Regions from separate parts of the Phytobacter sp. genome, predicted to be linked through region 1. Evidence: predicted binding sites of a transcription regulator. Region 1 holds the regulator's gene; the other holds the start of a gene.

The links. The regulator LexA, encoded in region 1, represses DNA repair genes until DNA is damaged. The targets are predictions, from matches to a motif close to TNCTGTATGTACATACAGNA.
Region 2: AC5JPW_RS17685 (DinI-like family protein) is a predicted target of LexA. The motif match lies at 5,610-5,629, and genes of this name have one in related genera.

The regions. Positions count from the first base shown of each region.
Region 1 covers NZ_JCACPZ010000004.1:1,997,915-2,005,937, forward strand. Annotated here, with positions in the region: gene dusA (tRNA dihydrouridine(20/20a) synthase DusA) at 1-64, opposite strand, end outside; gene AC5JPW_RS13495 (conjugal transfer protein TraF) at 148-1,458, opposite strand; gene zur (zinc uptake transcriptional repressor Zur) at 1,735-2,250, shown strand; gene AC5JPW_RS13505 (CsbD family protein) at 2,354-2,563, opposite strand; gene lexA (transcriptional repressor LexA) at 2,824-3,438, opposite strand; gene AC5JPW_RS13515 (diacylglycerol kinase) at 3,547-3,915, opposite strand; gene plsB (glycerol-3-phosphate 1-O-acyltransferase PlsB) at 4,045-6,465, shown strand; gene ubiA (4-hydroxybenzoate octaprenyltransferase) at 6,545-7,414, opposite strand; gene ubiC (chorismate lyase) at 7,427-7,924, opposite strand.
Region 2 covers NZ_JCACPZ010000007.1:47,459-55,481, forward strand. Annotated here, with positions in the region: gene narH (nitrate reductase subunit beta) at 1-1,349, shown strand, start outside; gene narJ (nitrate reductase molybdenum cofactor assembly chaperone) at 1,346-2,056, shown strand; gene narI (respiratory nitrate reductase subunit gamma) at 2,056-2,733, shown strand; gene AC5JPW_RS17675 (MFS transporter) at 3,003-4,328, shown strand; gene AC5JPW_RS17680 (GNAT family N-acetyltransferase) at 4,581-5,066, opposite strand; gene AC5JPW_RS17685 (DinI-like family protein) at 5,327-5,572, opposite strand; gene AC5JPW_RS17690 (metal/formaldehyde-sensitive transcriptional repressor) at 6,085-6,360, shown strand; gene AC5JPW_RS17695 (S-(hydroxymethyl)glutathione dehydrogenase/class III alcohol dehydrogenase) at 6,392-7,510, shown strand; gene AC5JPW_RS17700 (methyl-accepting chemotaxis protein) at 7,659-8,023, shown strand, end outside.

The DNA.
Region 1 (8,023 bases):
CGAGCATCGGCGCGATGGAAAAGCGGTGGGCAGGGTAAGCAGCGGGCTGAATTTCTGGCGACATGGCGAATAAATAAGCTTTACGGAAAAATGGGGCGCTACTATAGCACAAAGAAAAACCGGAGGCGCGAGGCCTCCGGTGAGGGATCAGAACGTCACGCTAAGCTGTGCGCCTGCACCCCAGGTTTGGTCCTCGCCCACAAGACCCATCAGGTCGACATGTACTTTATTGAACGGTGCGAAACCGACACCGCCTGTGAAGACATTTTTGTCATCCCCTTTGACATCCGCACGGTAACCCGCACGAACAGCCAGCCAGCTAAGCGGACGAACTTCGGCACCCACTCCAACGTATTGGGAATTTTTTTCGCTCTTAAAGCCTTTGGTTTCCGTCAGGTCGCCATCGGCACTCAGGGTCAGCAGTTCGTTCTGCCAGGCGACCCCTGCAGTGACAAGTGGGCTTATCTGATAGGTGTCTTTGTAGTTTCTGACTTCACCCGTCATGCCGTTTTCGATACGGATATCTTTGGTATCGATATTACGTGAGACCAGGTTTTGGCCGGTCAAGCCTACGGTGATGTTTTCGGTCAGATCTGCTGCCAGGCCGACGTCTACGTTGAAACCGGAGTCATCGGTACGATAGCGATCGTTGTTCCAGTCATCACTGTTGTAATCATAAATGGAGGTCGTGTAATTGTAGACCCAGGTTTTTTGCAGTTTAGGTGTCACGCCAACCGACAGCGGTATGCCTCCCACGTCGAACTGATGCGCAAGGGCAATACCGTAATCCCAGACAATCGCCGCGCGCCCGGAAGCGGTTGAATTCAGATGACGTGTAATCTCATCGCTGCCTAACAGTGCGGCACTGCCTGCCTCTGTCAGCGCAGTGGTATCACTCCTCTGGATACCACGCAGGTAATTAATATCGTTTTGATCAACCGATGTGCTGACGCGTGCATGAGCATGCGCTTTGGTCACAAAGGCCATGGAAACCACATCGGTTGGAATGCTGACCGCAATACCCGCACTGGCTTTTGCCTGCGCCGTTTTGCCTTTAAGGAATTGCAGTTCATCCGCCAGATCCCCGGCAGCATTCTGGAATTCATCAACAACCGCAGCAGGATTCAACAGCACCTGTGCGGGTGTCAGGTTATCGACAAAATCTTTATAACCGTCGATTTTGTCGTTGATATCGTCAATCTCGTTACGCAGATCGTCTTTGTCAGTCACCTGCACACCGATACTCGGCAAGATGACGGTGACAGAATCATCAGGTTTTGCTTTTGCCAGAAGCGCAGGGTTGATCAGCGCCCCACTGCCATAACTTGCCGAAGCGACGCCGGTACCACCCATAGCATCACTACGTGCCTCCGCCCAGGTATTGGCTGCCCCCGCTTGATTTGCCACGCAAAAGGAGACAGCGATAGCGACCACTGAAAGTTTGAGTTTGTTTTTCACAATTATGTGTCTCGTAGTCAGATGAGTTTTTCTATGCCCCGTTCTTTTTTACATCAACGGGAATGCTCTATTGCTGCGAATAACATTGGAAAAATGGCTATTTCTGCCAAATACGCAAAAGTCGGCAGAAATTTATAGTTATAAGAAATGACCTTCATTATTTATAGAAGACGTACCGCGAATGTGAAAGTGAGCGGCATCTGCGCGCGATCTCGGCGTTTAGAGCAGAACATGGTAAAGTGAGAGATTATGCCGCCGGGAAATGAGAGGACGACAATGGAAAAGACCACTTCGCAAGAGATGCTAGCGCAGGCCGAAAAACTGTGCGTGCAGCGCAATGTGCGCCTGACTCCTCAGCGCCTCGAGGTTCTGCGGTTAATGAGTTTGCAGGAAGGGGCAATCAGTGCCTACGACTTGCTGGACCTGCTGCGCGAGAGTGAACCCCAGGCAAAACCACCCACCGTTTATCGTGCGCTGGACTTCCTGCTGGAGCAGGGGTTTGTGCACAAAGTGGAGTCTACTAACAGCTATGTGTTGTGCCATCTTTTTGATCAGCCAACTCATACATCGGCCATGTTTATTTGCGATCGCTGCGGCGTCGTGAAAGAAGAACAAGCGGAAGGGGTGGAAGATATTATGCATTCACTGGCTGCAAAATTAGGATTTGCCTTACGCCATAATGTCATTGAAGCACATGGTCTGTGTTCCAAATGTGCGGAAGTGGAAGCTTGTCGTCACCAGGGCGAATGTCACCACGATCACTCGATTCTGGTTAAGAAAAAACCGCGCTAGTGGCGGTTGAGAGTGCATTCAATTCGTTGTGTTAAGAGGGTGGTACGTCCATGTACCGTCGGGCAGGGTAGTCACTTCAATGCATATTCAGAGGGTTTGAAGGCTACCAGCGGTATTCGTTGCGGGTTTCCCAGTCAACAACTTCTTTTTCCGCCTGATCTTTTGCGTAGCCGTATCTTTCCTGAATTTTACCTACCAGTTGGTCACGTTTACCCTCGATGACGGTCATGTCATCATCAGTGAGTTTCCCCCACTTCTCTTTCGCTTTACCTTTGAACTGTTTCCAGTTACCGCCGATTTCGTCTTTATTCATAGTCATGTCCTCATCGTTCGGTTGTGAATAGCGAATCATCGTCCGTCGTTACGTTCTGAATATCCTGAACGTGAGAATAATTGTAGTCAGGGATCATACTGCAGAGGATTTATTCGGAATTTTTAACCATTCAAAAGACAATTATAAGAAGGTAAATCGAACAGATTGGGAGAGGCGCTGAGGATGAAGGTTATTTAAGATTTTGTTTTATAAAACAAAACCGTGGCAGCGGGACGCTGAACCACGGTTATGAAGAGGAATTACAACCACTCACCGTTGCGAATCACACCAACAGCCAGACCTTCAATCGTAAAGTTCTGCTCGCGCAGATTCACAACAATCGGGGAAAATTCGCTGTTTTCAGGCAGTAACTGAACGGTATTACCTTGTTTTTTCAGTCGTTTGACGGTGACTTCATCATCAATACGTGCAACAACCACCTGGCCGTTACGCACATCCTGAGTTTTATGCACTGCCAGCAGATCGCCATCCATAATACCAATGTCTTTCATTGACATGCCGCTAACGCGCAGCAGGAAATCGGCATTTGGCTTGAACAAGGACGGATCAACCTGATAGTGACCTTCGATATGCTGCTGCGCCAACAACGGCTCACCTGCCGCTACACGCCCAACCAGCGGCAAACCATTGTCTTCTGCGACGTCCAACAGCAAACGAATGCCGCGGGACGCACCAGAAACAATCTCAAGTACACCTTTACGCGCTAACGCTTTCAGGTGCTCTTCAGCTGCGTTTGGGGAACGGAACCCCAACTGTTGCGCGATCTCCGCACGCGTCGGCGGCATGCCCGTTTGGTTGATTCGATCACGAATGAGATCGAACACCTCTTGCTGCCTGGCCGTTAATGCTTTCATTCCGCCCCCTGGGTGTATATACAGTTATGCTGTGAGTATATACAGCTAAAGGCGATTTTGAAACCAAAATTACGCAAAAAACCAGCAGTTAGCGCAATTCTGGAAGGCTTATCGAAAATGGCCCCACAACAGTGAAACCCAGGTAAAGAGTGCAACCAGAATGGTCATCAGTACCGCCGCTGAGCCCATGTCCTTCGCGCGCCCGGACAACTCATGCAATTCCGAACCAATCCGGTCAACGACCGCTTCAATCGCGCTGTTAAGAATTTCAACGATCATGACCAGTGCCACCGAACCGATCAGCAATACGCGGGTGATGGCGTCGACATCAAGGAAACAAGCGATAATAATTGCCAGAATGACCGCAACGGACTCCTGACGAAAGGCAGCTTCGTTTATCCAGGCTGCGCGGACGCCTTTCCATGAATAACCGGCCGCTTTAATGATGCGGGTAATGCCAGTGGTGTTATTGGCCATTAAAAGAACCTTTTTATGTAATGAGCATCAATCTCTATGTAAGGTTATAGAGGTACAAAAGAATTTGTGCGCGCTTTCTGATATTCTTGCGGCGCATTGGCATTATTAACCAGAGGCTTTACATCGTTTATGTCCGGCTGGCCACGAATTTACTACAAATTACTTAATTTACCATTAAGCGTGCTGGTAAAAAGTAAGTCTATCCCTGCGGAACCCGCACAGGAACTGGGGCTCGATACCTCACGCCCTATTATGTACGTTTTGCCTTATAACTCGAAGGCTGACTTACTCACGTTACGCGCTCAATGTCTGGCACACGACTTGCCCGACCCGCTGGAGCCGCTTGAGATCGACGGCGTGGAGTTGCCGCGGTATATCTTCATTCACGGTGGACCACGCGTATTTACCTGGTATACACCGAAAGAAGAGTCCATCAAGCTGTTCCATGATTATCTCGACCTGCATCGCAGCCATCCTGACCTGGATGTGCAAATGGTGCCGGTTTCGATGATGTTCGGTCGTTCGCCGGGTCGCGAGAAAGGCGAGATGAATCCGCCGCTGCGTATGCTTAACGGCATTCAGAAATTCTTTGCGATCTCCTGGCTCGGGCGCGACAGCTTTGTGCGTTTCTCTCCGCCGGTCTCACTGCGCCGCATGGCCACTGAGCATGGTACGGATAAAATTATCGCCCAGAAATTGGCGCGAGTTGCACGCATGCACTTTGCCCGCCAGCGTCTTGCGGCGGTCGGTCCGCGTCTGCCTGCCCGTCAGGACTTGTTTAACAAGCTACTGGCGTCCAAAGCGATTGCCCGCGCTGTTGAAGACGAAGCACGCAGCAAAAAAATCTCCCATGACAAGGCGCAGCAAAACGCGATTGCCCTGATGGAAGAGATTGCGGCGAACTTCTCTTACGAGATGATCCGTCTCTCCGACCGTATTCTGAGCTTTACCTGGAACCGCCTGTATCAGGGCATCAACGTGCACAACGCCGAGCGCGTGCGCCAGTTGGCTCATGACGGCCATGAAATTGTCTATGTGCCCTGCCACCGCAGTCATATGGACTACCTGCTGCTCTCTTACGTGCTGTATCACCAGGGACTGGTGCCACCGCATATCGCCGCCGGTATCAACCTGAACTTCTGGCCAGCAGGTCCGATTTTCCGCCGTCTGGGCGCGTTCTTCATTCGCCGCTCTTTCAAAGGCAACAAGCTCTATTCCACCGTGTTCCGCGAATATCTGGGCGAGCTGTTCCAGCGCGGCTATTCGGTTGAGTACTTTGTCGAGGGTGGGCGCTCACGTACTGGCCGTCTGCTGGATCCGAAAACAGGTACCCTGTCGATGACCATCCAGGCGATGCTGCGCGGCGGCACCCGTCCGATCACGCTGGTGCCAATCTACATTGGCTATGAGCACGTGATGGAAGTCGGTACCTACGCTAAAGAGCTGCGTGGGGCGACGAAAGAGAAAGAAGGCTTTATGCAGATGGTGCGTGGCTTAAGCAAGCTACGTAACCTCGGTCAGGGTTACGTGAACTTCGGCGAACCTATTTCGCTGACGAACTACCTTAACCAGCGCGTGCCGGAATGGCGCGAGTCTATCGATCCTATCGAAGCCGTGCGCCCGGCCTGGCTGACGCCGGCGGTCAATGCTATCGCGGCTGACCTGATGGTGCGCATTAACAACGCAGGGGCGGCAAACGCCATGAACCTGTGCTGTACCGCTCTGCTCGCTTCACGCCAGCGTTCGCTGACCCGTGAACAACTTACGGAACAGCTGGATTGCTACCTGAACCTGATGCGTAACGTGCCTTACGCTGATGACTCTACGGTGCCGACTGCCAGCGCCGCTGAGCTTATCGCGCACGCATTGCAGATGAACAAGTTCGAGGTAGAGAAAGACACCATCGGCGACATCATCATTCTGCCGCGCGAGCAGGCTGTACTGATGACCTACTACCGCAACAACATCGCCCATATGTTGATGCTGCCGTCGCTGATGGCCGCCATCATCACTCAGCATCGTCATATTTCTCAGGACGAGATGCTGCGCCATGTTGAGCTGCTCTACCCGATGCTGAAAGCAGAGCTGTTCCTGCGGTGGGAGAAAGAGGAACTGGCGGGCGTGCTGGATAGCCTGGCTCAGGAGATGCTGCGCCAGGGCCTGGTGACCATCAAAGACGGGCAGTTGAACATCAACCCGGCCCATTCCCGCACCCTGCAACTGCTGGCGGCAGGTGCACGTGAAACGCTGCAACGTTATGCCATTACCTTCTGGCTGCTTAGCGCGAACCCGTCGTTCAACCGCAGCACGCTCGAGAAAGAGAGCCGCACGCTGGCTCAGCGTCTCTCCGTTCTGCACGGCATTAACGCACCGGAATTCTTCGACAAAGCGGTGTTCAGTACCCTGGTGCTGACCCTGCGTGATGAAGGCTTTATCAGTGATACGGGCGATGCGGAACCCGCGCAGACACTGGCGATTTATCAGTTGCTGGCAGAGTTGATTACGTCGGATGTGCGTTTGACGATTGAGAGTGCAACGCAGAGCGAGTAAGGGTTTGCGGTCTGATGCCCTCTCCCACGGGGAGAGGGAACAAACACTAAAAAAGGCAACTTACGTTGCCTTTTTGCTTTTATATCCAGTAGCTTGAAGCCAGCCCTAAAAACAGCACCAGCCCCACATAGTTATTGTTCATAAAAGCTTTAAAGCAGGCATCACGATCGCGCCCGGCAATCAGCTTTTGCTGATAGACAAAGAGCGCGCCCGCCACCAGCACCGCCCAGTAAAAATGCCAGCCCAGGCCGTTAAGTTTGCCGACAAACGCCATCAACGCCAGCACGGCAATCTGCAAAATGCCAATGATCAGCTTGTCCTGACGACCAAACAGAATTGCCGTCGATTTGATACCGATTTTCAGGTCATCGTCCCGGTCAACCATTGCATACTGGGTGTCATAGGCGACGGCCCACAGAATGTTGGCGAGGAACAACATCCAGCAGCTTAACGGAACGGATTCGCTCACGGCCGCAAAGGCCATCGGAATTGACCAGCCAAACGCTGCCCCCAGCACCACCTGCGGCAGATGGGTATAGCGCTTCATGAAGGGATAAACCCAGGCCAGCGCCAGGGCGGCAACCGAGAGCAGGATAGTCATGGTATTGAGCGTCAACACCAGCACAAACGCCAGCAGGACCAGAACTACAAACAGGACCCGCGCTTCATTTTCCGTCACGGCGCCACTTGGCAGCGGGCGGTTCGCTGTACGCTTAACATGCCCGTCAAACTTGCGGTCAGCGTAGTCGTTGACCACACACCCTGCTGCACGCATCAGCCAGACACCGGCCACGAAGACCAGCAGGATCCATAGCGGCGGTACGCCCGGTGTCGCGACCCACAGCGCCCAAAGAGTCGGCCAGAGCAGCAGCAATGCGCCAATGGGCTTATCCGTTCGCATGAGTCGGTGAAAGGCCAGCAGCTTATTCTGCGTGAGACTCCACTCCATTCTTCTTTCCTCTTAATACAACGGTGATGCAGGCAAAAACAGTTCGGTCAACAGAAGCGGCTTTCCGCCCAGACGCAAACGAGAACGACGTCCCCATAGCGACTCGACCTGACCGACTTCAATAAAATCTCGTGTTAGCGTAGATGATGTGAAGAGATAGCGCCCGAGCGGTGTCGTGCCGAGTTTCTGCAACGCCAGTTCCGGGCCGGTTAACGTGGTTTCCGGTACGACGGTACGACCAGCCAGCCAGGGTTCGCCGTCGGCACACAGCAGAATTTCTCGCAGCCAGTAGCGGGTATCCGCAGGTAACAGATGGCGCTCATTTTCAAGGGACTCAGCCGTCACAAACGCTTCCTGAATAACGGTAACGGTGACCTTTTTATCCAGCTGTTCAAAGCGTTTAGTCATGGAATCTTCGAGCAACAGCCAGTCGAGCCGTTGCGGATCAAGCGCGGGAAGTGCGTCAAAATAGCGCAGCGCACGCAATTGCGTAAGCGCGGGGTGTGACATGCCTGACTCTCCAATACATTACGTCACAACATTGTATCGCAGAACAGACTGCCTCGGCGGGGAAACTTCATTCAGTTTTCATAAGCGCAACAGCTGTGC
Region 2 (8,023 bases), on a different contig from region 1:
GCGGTTGGATCCGTAAAATTAACGGCAAGCTGCAGCCGCGCATGGGCAACCGTGCCTGGCTGCTGGGCAAAATCTTCGCTAACCCGCATATGCCGGAAATCGACGACTACTACGAGCCGTTTGATTTTGACTACCAGGCATTGCATAACGCACCGGCTGACAGTAAACACCAGCCGATTGCCCGTCCGCGTTCGGTGATCACCGGGCAGCGTATGGACAAAATCAAATACGGTCCGAACTGGGAAGATGATCTGGGCGGTGAGTTTGAGAAGCTGTCGAAAGACAAAAACTTCGAAAACATGCAGAAGGCGATGTACGGCCAGTTTGAAAACACCTTCATGATGTACCTGCCGCGCCTGTGCGAACACTGCCTTAACCCGGCCTGTGTGGCGACCTGTCCGAGCGGTGCGATTTACAAACGTGAGGAAGACGGCATTGTGCTGATCGATCAGGATAAATGCCGCGGCTGGCGCATGTGCATCACCGGCTGCCCGTACAAAAAAATCTACTTCAACTGGAAGAGCGGCAAATCAGAGAAGTGCATCTTCTGTTACCCGCGTATCGAAGCCGGTCAGCCGACCATTTGTTCCGAAACCTGCGTGGGCCGTATCCGCTACCTCGGCGTGCTGCTGTATGATGCGGATGCCATCGAAACTGCGGCGAGCACCGAGAATGAAAAAGATCTGTACCAGCGTCAACTGGATGTCTTCCTTGACCCGAACGATCCTAAAGTGATCGAACAGGCGATCAAAGACGGTATCCCGCTAAGCGTGATTGATGCAGCCCAGCAGTCGCCGGTTTACAAAATGGCGATGGACTGGAAGCTGGCACTACCGCTGCACCCGGAATACCGCACGCTGCCAATGGTCTGGTATGTGCCACCGCTGTCACCGATTCAGTCTGCCGCGGATGCGGGCGAGCTGGGCAGCAACGGCATTCTGCCTGACGTTGACAGTCTGCGTATCCCGGTTCAGTACCTGGCAAACCTGCTGACTGCTGGCGACACCGCTCCGGTACTGCTGGCGCTGAAACGCATGCTGGCAATGCGCCACTACAAACGCACCGAAACTGTGGACGGCAAAATTGATACCCGTGCACTGGAAGAAGTGGGCTTAACCGAAGCACAGGCCCAGGAGATGTACCGTTACCTGGCGATTGCTAACTACGAAGATCGTTTCGTGGTCCCGAGCAGTCACCGCGAACTGGCCCGCGACGCCTTCCCGGAGAAGAGCGGTTGTGGTTTTACCTTCGGCGATGGTTGCCACGGTTCGGACACCAAATTCAACCTGTTCAACAGTCGCCGCATTGATGCGGTGGATGTTACAGTGAAAACGGAGCCGCGCCCATGATTGAACTGGTGATTGTTTCCCGTCTTCTGGAATACCCGGATGCTGCCTTATGGCAGCACCAACAGGAGTTCTTCGAAGCCCTGGCCTCGGCTGAGCATCTGCCCAAAAAGCAACTTTCAAAGATGACCGTGTTCTTACGCGATCTGTTGAATCAGGACCCGCTGGATGCTCAGTCAAGCTACAGCGAACTGTTTGACCGGGGTCGCGCCACGTCGCTGCTGCTGTTTGAACATGTACATGGTGAATCTCGCGATCGTGGTCAGGCAATGGTCGATTTGTTAGGCCAGTATGAGCAGCACGGTCTTGAGCTGGACAGCCGCGAGCTGCCCGATCACCTGCCGCTGTATCTGGAATATCTGGCGCAGCTGCCTGTTGCCGAGGCTATCGGCGGTTTGCAGGACATCGCGCCCATTCTGGCGTTGCTCAATGCCCGTTTACAACAGCGTGAGAGCCACTATTCGGTGCTGTTTGAGGCCCTGATGGTGCTGTCGAACACGGTCATTGATAACCAGAAAGTGGCCGACAAGATAGCAGACGAAGCACGCGATGACACCCCGCAGGCACTGGATGCGGTGTGGGAAGAAGAGCAGGTGAAATTCTTCGCTGAGCAGGGGTGCGGTGAGTCTGAAATTACCAACCACCAGCGTCGTTTTGCCGGAGTCGTCGCCCCGCAATATCTGAATATCACAACCGGAGGACAGCAATGATGCACTTCCTGAATACGTTCTTCTTCGATATTTATCCGTATATCGCGGGTACAGTGTTCCTGGTGGGCAGTTGGCTGCGCTACGACTACGGTCAGTATAGCTGGCGTGCAGGCTCCAGCCAGATGCTGGACCGCAAAGGCATGACCTTATGGTCGAACCTTTTCCACCTCGGTATTTTGGGTATTTTTGCCGGTCATGCGCTGGGTATGCTGACGCCGCACTGGATGTATGAGTCTTTTCTGCCAATTGAAATTAAGCAGAAAATGGCAATGCTCGGCGGCGGTGCCAGTGGCGTGATGTGCCTGGTCGGTGGCGTGATGTTGCTCAAACGTCGCCTGTTTAACCCACGCATTCGTGCAACCTCAACGCCCGCTGATATCCTGATTATGTCGCTGCTGATGCTGCAATGTGCGCTGGGTCTGCTGACCATTCCGTTCTCTGCTCAGCATATGGACGGGAGCGAGATGATGAAACTGGTGGGCTGGGCGCAGTCAGTCGTGACATTCCACGTTGGTGCATCGGATTATCTCGACGGCGTCGCGTTTATCTATCGTGTGCACCTGGTGTTGGGTATGACATTGTTTGTCCTCTTCCCGTTCTCCCGCCTGGTGCATATCTGGAGCGCGCCGGTAGAGTACCTGACACGCAAATACCAGATTGTTCGCGCCCGCCGCTAATTCTGCGTTTTTGTGATAAGACCCTGCTTCGGCAGGGTTTTTTTATGTCTTTGTAAAAAGAGTTCTCTTATATTTCGTTCTTTTGCTGAAGAAAGCATTCGGGTTTGCGGCTACACTGCGACGAAACTTTGTTCTGCCTGAAAATGTGACCGCCATGAATAAATTACGGCGAAAGCAGGGTGGTTATCACATTTTAGGCGTTAGCTGCTGTGCGAAATTCGCACTGACAGTATATCTATTATAGAAACACTGTCATTAATGGAGGGGCTATGTCACAGCCTGCACAGCAATCTCTCGAACGGACGGTTCACTCTGAAGGGGTCACTGCGTCGCGTAAATTACGTAAGGTTTTACTCGCTACGGGGGTGGGCCATTTTGTTGAATGGTTTGACTTTGGCCTGTACGGCACGCTCGCTGCTATTATCGGGATGCAATTCTTCCATGCCGAGAACCCCAGCGTCGCGCTGCTCTCCTCATTCGCGGTATTTGGCGCAGGCTTCGTTATGCGCCCGCTCGGCGGACTCTATTTTGGGTCGCTGGGCGATAGAAAAGGGCGGCAAAAAGTTCTGGCGACGGTGATCTTACTGACCTCCGGGGCGACCTTTGTAATGGGGTTGCTGCCGACTTATCATCAAATCGGCATTACAGCGACGGTACTGTTGGTGATCACCCGCCTGGTACAAGGTTTCGCCGCCGGTGGCGAGAGCTCCGGTGCAACCACCTATCTCGCAGAATATGCGCCTAATCACAAACGCGGATATTTCACCTGCTGGATCGATAACTTCGGTTTTATGGCCTTTGTAGCAGGGTCGGGGCTGGTATTTTTGCTTACCGCCACGCTCGGTGAAAGCACGATGAACGACTGGGGCTGGCGCATTCCGTTCCTGATTGCCGGCCCACTCGGTTGGGTTGGGCTTTATCTGCGAAAACACCTGGAAGATTCACCGGAGTTTCTGGCGGCACAGCAGCAAGGGAAAACCGATGCCACGCCACTGCGTTCAGCGGTCACCCGCGCCTGGGCGGCATTACTGTTCTGTGTGGGATTTGTGGTGATCAAGGCTGTTGGTCACTGGACGCTGCAAACCTTTATGCCGGGCTATCTTTCAACCGAACTGCACTATAGCAAACTGGATTCGTACGCCATCACCACGATTGGCCTGTTTTCGGTGGCGGTACTGGTGCCGTTTATGGGTTTCTTGTCTGATAAATTTGGCCGTAAACCACTCATGCTGGCAGGGTGTGCGGGCTTTATTCTGCTGAGTTACCCGGCAATGATGCTGATGGCGCAGGGCGATATGCTCTCTGCCGTACTGGCGATGGTGATGCTGGGCGCTTTTATTGCCGCGTTTGACGGGGCATGCAGTGCAGCTATGGCGGAGCTGTTTCCCACCAGCGTGCGCTACGGTGGATTGTCCATCGCCTATAACTTCGCTGTCGCGTTCTTCGGTGGGATTACGCCGTGGTTCTCCGTCTGGCTCATCACCTCGACGGGGGACAAATTCTCCCCGGCATATTACGTCATGGGAGCCGCATTGATCACTTTCCTGACCGTATTGCGCGCGCGTGAAACGGCCGGGCAGCCTCTTAAACGCTGATATTTTGCCCGGTAGTGCTGAGTCTGCCGGGTATTTTTAAGGTCGATAAGTGATCAAAAAGTGATCTCCTGATCGGTTTCATCGATCGATATATTATTTTTATTTGATTAATCCTTTCAATAGTATAGGATTTCCTCGTGTTCTGCTTAATTCGCCAACACCAGGCAGCAGAGCACGTTACCCTGGCGAGACTGTGCGTGGTCTTTCAGGTGGCTCAAGGATGACGTAACTATTCTTGCCGGGGTAACACCCTCAATCGGCACTTTTCCCGAGTACCTTATTCATATTAAACCCCGTGACCCGAAATCCACTGGCTTCATAAACGTGCCGGGCATGTTCATTGTCTCCCGCCACGCGAAGATGAATTTGTGTGAATCCGTCCTTCATTAGCCTTTCCTCAAGCGCGACCAATGCTTTACGCCCCAGGCCCTTATTACGGAACAGCGGGAAGAGATAAAACTCATTAATAAACACGGAATGCTGCAGGGTATTGGCTTTGTACCACAGGTAACCAATATGTAATTCGAGATTATCTTCAACATGCGTAATACACAGCAGCGTTTGCCCCGGCGTGTTTTCTGCCAGTGGAAAGCTGTTCTCTATTTCCTGCTCAGCCTGAAGGCGCGCATCGGCCTCAGTGAGCTGATAGTTCGTGACAATTTCAGCGGCATAATCTGGCACGAAATAGTCCACAAACCCTTCAAAGGTGGCAGAGGAGACGGGGGTAAAAGCGATCATACGACGTCCTGCGTAGGTTTTTTTTATTGTGGCATAGAACGTCTTGCGTGTTTGATGAACATTAAGGTGTTTGCTTACTTTAATGTGAAAAAAAGTGGGATGAATTTAGAAAACCTGGCTATCACCAGGGAGAATGGCTTTTAAAATAATGCAAAAGGTGAAGTGTCATAATAATGACCATTGCGATCATCATGACTGTTCTCCGTACTGATAGAGATATATGGGCGTACGAAATTGTCAGATACGTACGCCCATTCACATTACTCATCCATCGCCAGCCACATATCAGCTTCTTCAAACATCTCCTGTACCGCGCGGCTAATCTGTTCTTTCTCATGCTTGCTGGCATCGGTATTGATTGACGCCAGCGTCACCATCGGTTTCACACGCACGTCCGCGTCAGGAAAGATGCGCCCGATGCGTTTGCTCAATTCGGCTAAAATTAACTCTCTTGCCCCTGGCAAACCTTCAAAATTACGTTTGTCGTAAACGAGTTCCACGAACATTGTTGTCTCCTGACAATCACTTATGCAGGCGTATTTATACTGTAAATAATTACAGTGTCAATCTGAATACTGTAACGAACAGACGCTTATCGACATGTTTGGGACTGCGCAGGAGATAGCGGGGGAGCGTTAACGGGGCCTGGAAAATTCTTTCTTAATTTCATACACCGCCAGCGGGATGCTGACAATAAGCGCAGTGGTGACGATCGCCAGTACTGTAAGGAGCATATAATTCATGGCATTCAACCCGTTGCAACGTTCCACAAAGAGAAGGGTTATGAGGCCTAACCCTGATTTGTTACATCGATCAAAAGTGTGGAATTGATCGTTACTGACAACAAGTATAAGACAACATCCCCATGACACCCGCGTTACGTGCACATTACGCCGGGATGACGCAGCCCTGGTGTAGTGCTTTCTGACCTCAAAACCCTGCTGATGAGACCGCAAGGTTTTACAAGGTTATAGAAATACTGTTACCATACCCCCCTATAGTATCAAGGGGAGCAAAAATGCCACATTCACCTGAAGATAAAAAACGTATTCTTACCCGCGTTCGTCGCATTCGTGGGCAGGTCGATGCGCTGGAAAGGGCGCTGGAAAATGGCGAGCCTTGCATCGCTATTTTGCAGCAGATCGCCGCCGTTCGTGGCGCGTCTAACGGTCTGATGGGGGAGATGGTCGAAATTCACCTAAAAGATGAACTGGTCGCGGGCGAGACGACGCCCGATCAGCGTGCACTACGCATGGCAGAAGTCGGTCATCTTTTGCGCTCTTATCTAAAATAAAACTAACGTACACATAAAAAGGAAACGTCTGATGAAATCACGTGCTGCAGTGGCTTTCGGGCCGGGCCAACCGCTCAAGATTGTTGAGATCGATGTCGCACCACCGAAGAAAGGCGAAGTCCTGGTTCGCATCACCCATACCGGTGTGTGCCATACCGATGCCTTTACGCTGTCCGGTGATGACCCGGAAGGTGTATTCCCGGCAGTGCTCGGCCACGAAGGCGGCGGAGTGGTGGTTGAAGTTGGCGAAGGCGTCACCAGTCTGAGTGTTGGCGATCATGTTATCCCGCTGTACACCGCAGAATGTCGTGAATGCAAGTTCTGTAAATCCGGTAAAACCAACCTCTGCCAGGCCGTTCGCGCTACCCAGGGTAAAGGTCTGATGCCGGACGGCACCACCCGTTTCTCTTACAATGGCGAACCTATTTACCACTACATGGGCACCAGCACCTTTAGTGAATACACAGTGGTTGCGGAAATTTCGCTGGCGAAAGTAAACCCGCAAGCACCGCTGGATAAAGTCTGCCTGCTGGGCTGCGGCGTGACCACCGGTATTGGTGCGGTTCACAACACCGCCAAAGTGAAAGAGGGTGACACGGTTGCCGTGTTCGGACTCGGTGGTATCGGTCTGGCCGTTATCCAGGGCGCGGTACAGGCAAAAGCGGGCCGTATTATCGCTGTCGACACCAACCCGGAGAAATTCAAACTGGCGGGTGAGATGGGCGCGACCGATTTCGTGAATCCGAAAGATTACGAAAAACCGGTTCAGGACGTGATTGTCGAACTGACCGACGGTGGTGTGGACTTTAGCTTCGAGTGCATCGGTAACGTGAACGTGATGCGTGCTGCGCTTGAGTGCTGCCACAAAGGTTGGGGTGAGAGTGTGATCATTGGCGTAGCAGGTGCAGGTCAAGAGATCAAAACCCGTCCGTTCCAACTGGTCACTGGTCGCGTATGGCGTGGTTCTGCTTTCGGCGGCGTAAAAGGCCGCACCCAGTTGCCAGGCATGGTGGAAGATGCGATGGCGGGCAAAATCGACCTTGACCCGTTCATTACACACCGTTTACCCCTTGATCAGATCAACGAAGCATTTGACCTGATGCACGAAGGAAAATCTATTCGAACCGTTATCCACTTCGGCGATAACTGATTCAACCGCCAGCGGTTTTACCGCTGGCGTATCAATGTTCCAATCTGTGACCTGCCTGACGTTTTTCCCTGTAACAAAACTCCCACAATTGCCGATACCGATCTTACAGGCGTGTTTTACGCTTCTTACTACAAGAGAGTCGATAGCCATGGATAAAACAGCAGCGATGCTCAGGACGCAAGGCATTGGATTTATGCACAATATTCGGTTGGTTCCCCTGTTTGCAGCAATTTTAAGCGGTATTTTATTGTTGTTTGCGTTGAGTTCAGGGTTGGCTGGGTACTTTCTAATCCAGGCGGATACGGATCAGCAGGATCTGACGCAGGAAATGCAAGTTCGTATGGGATTGTCTAACAGTTCCAACAACTTGCGCATTGCACGTATTAGTTTGATCCATGCCGGCGCGGCTAGCCGTATTGCCGAAATGGAAGAGATGAAAAAGAACATCGCTGATGCAGAAAAACGCATCGATCAGTCAAAGCAGGGTTTTAAAGATTATATGGACCGTGCAGT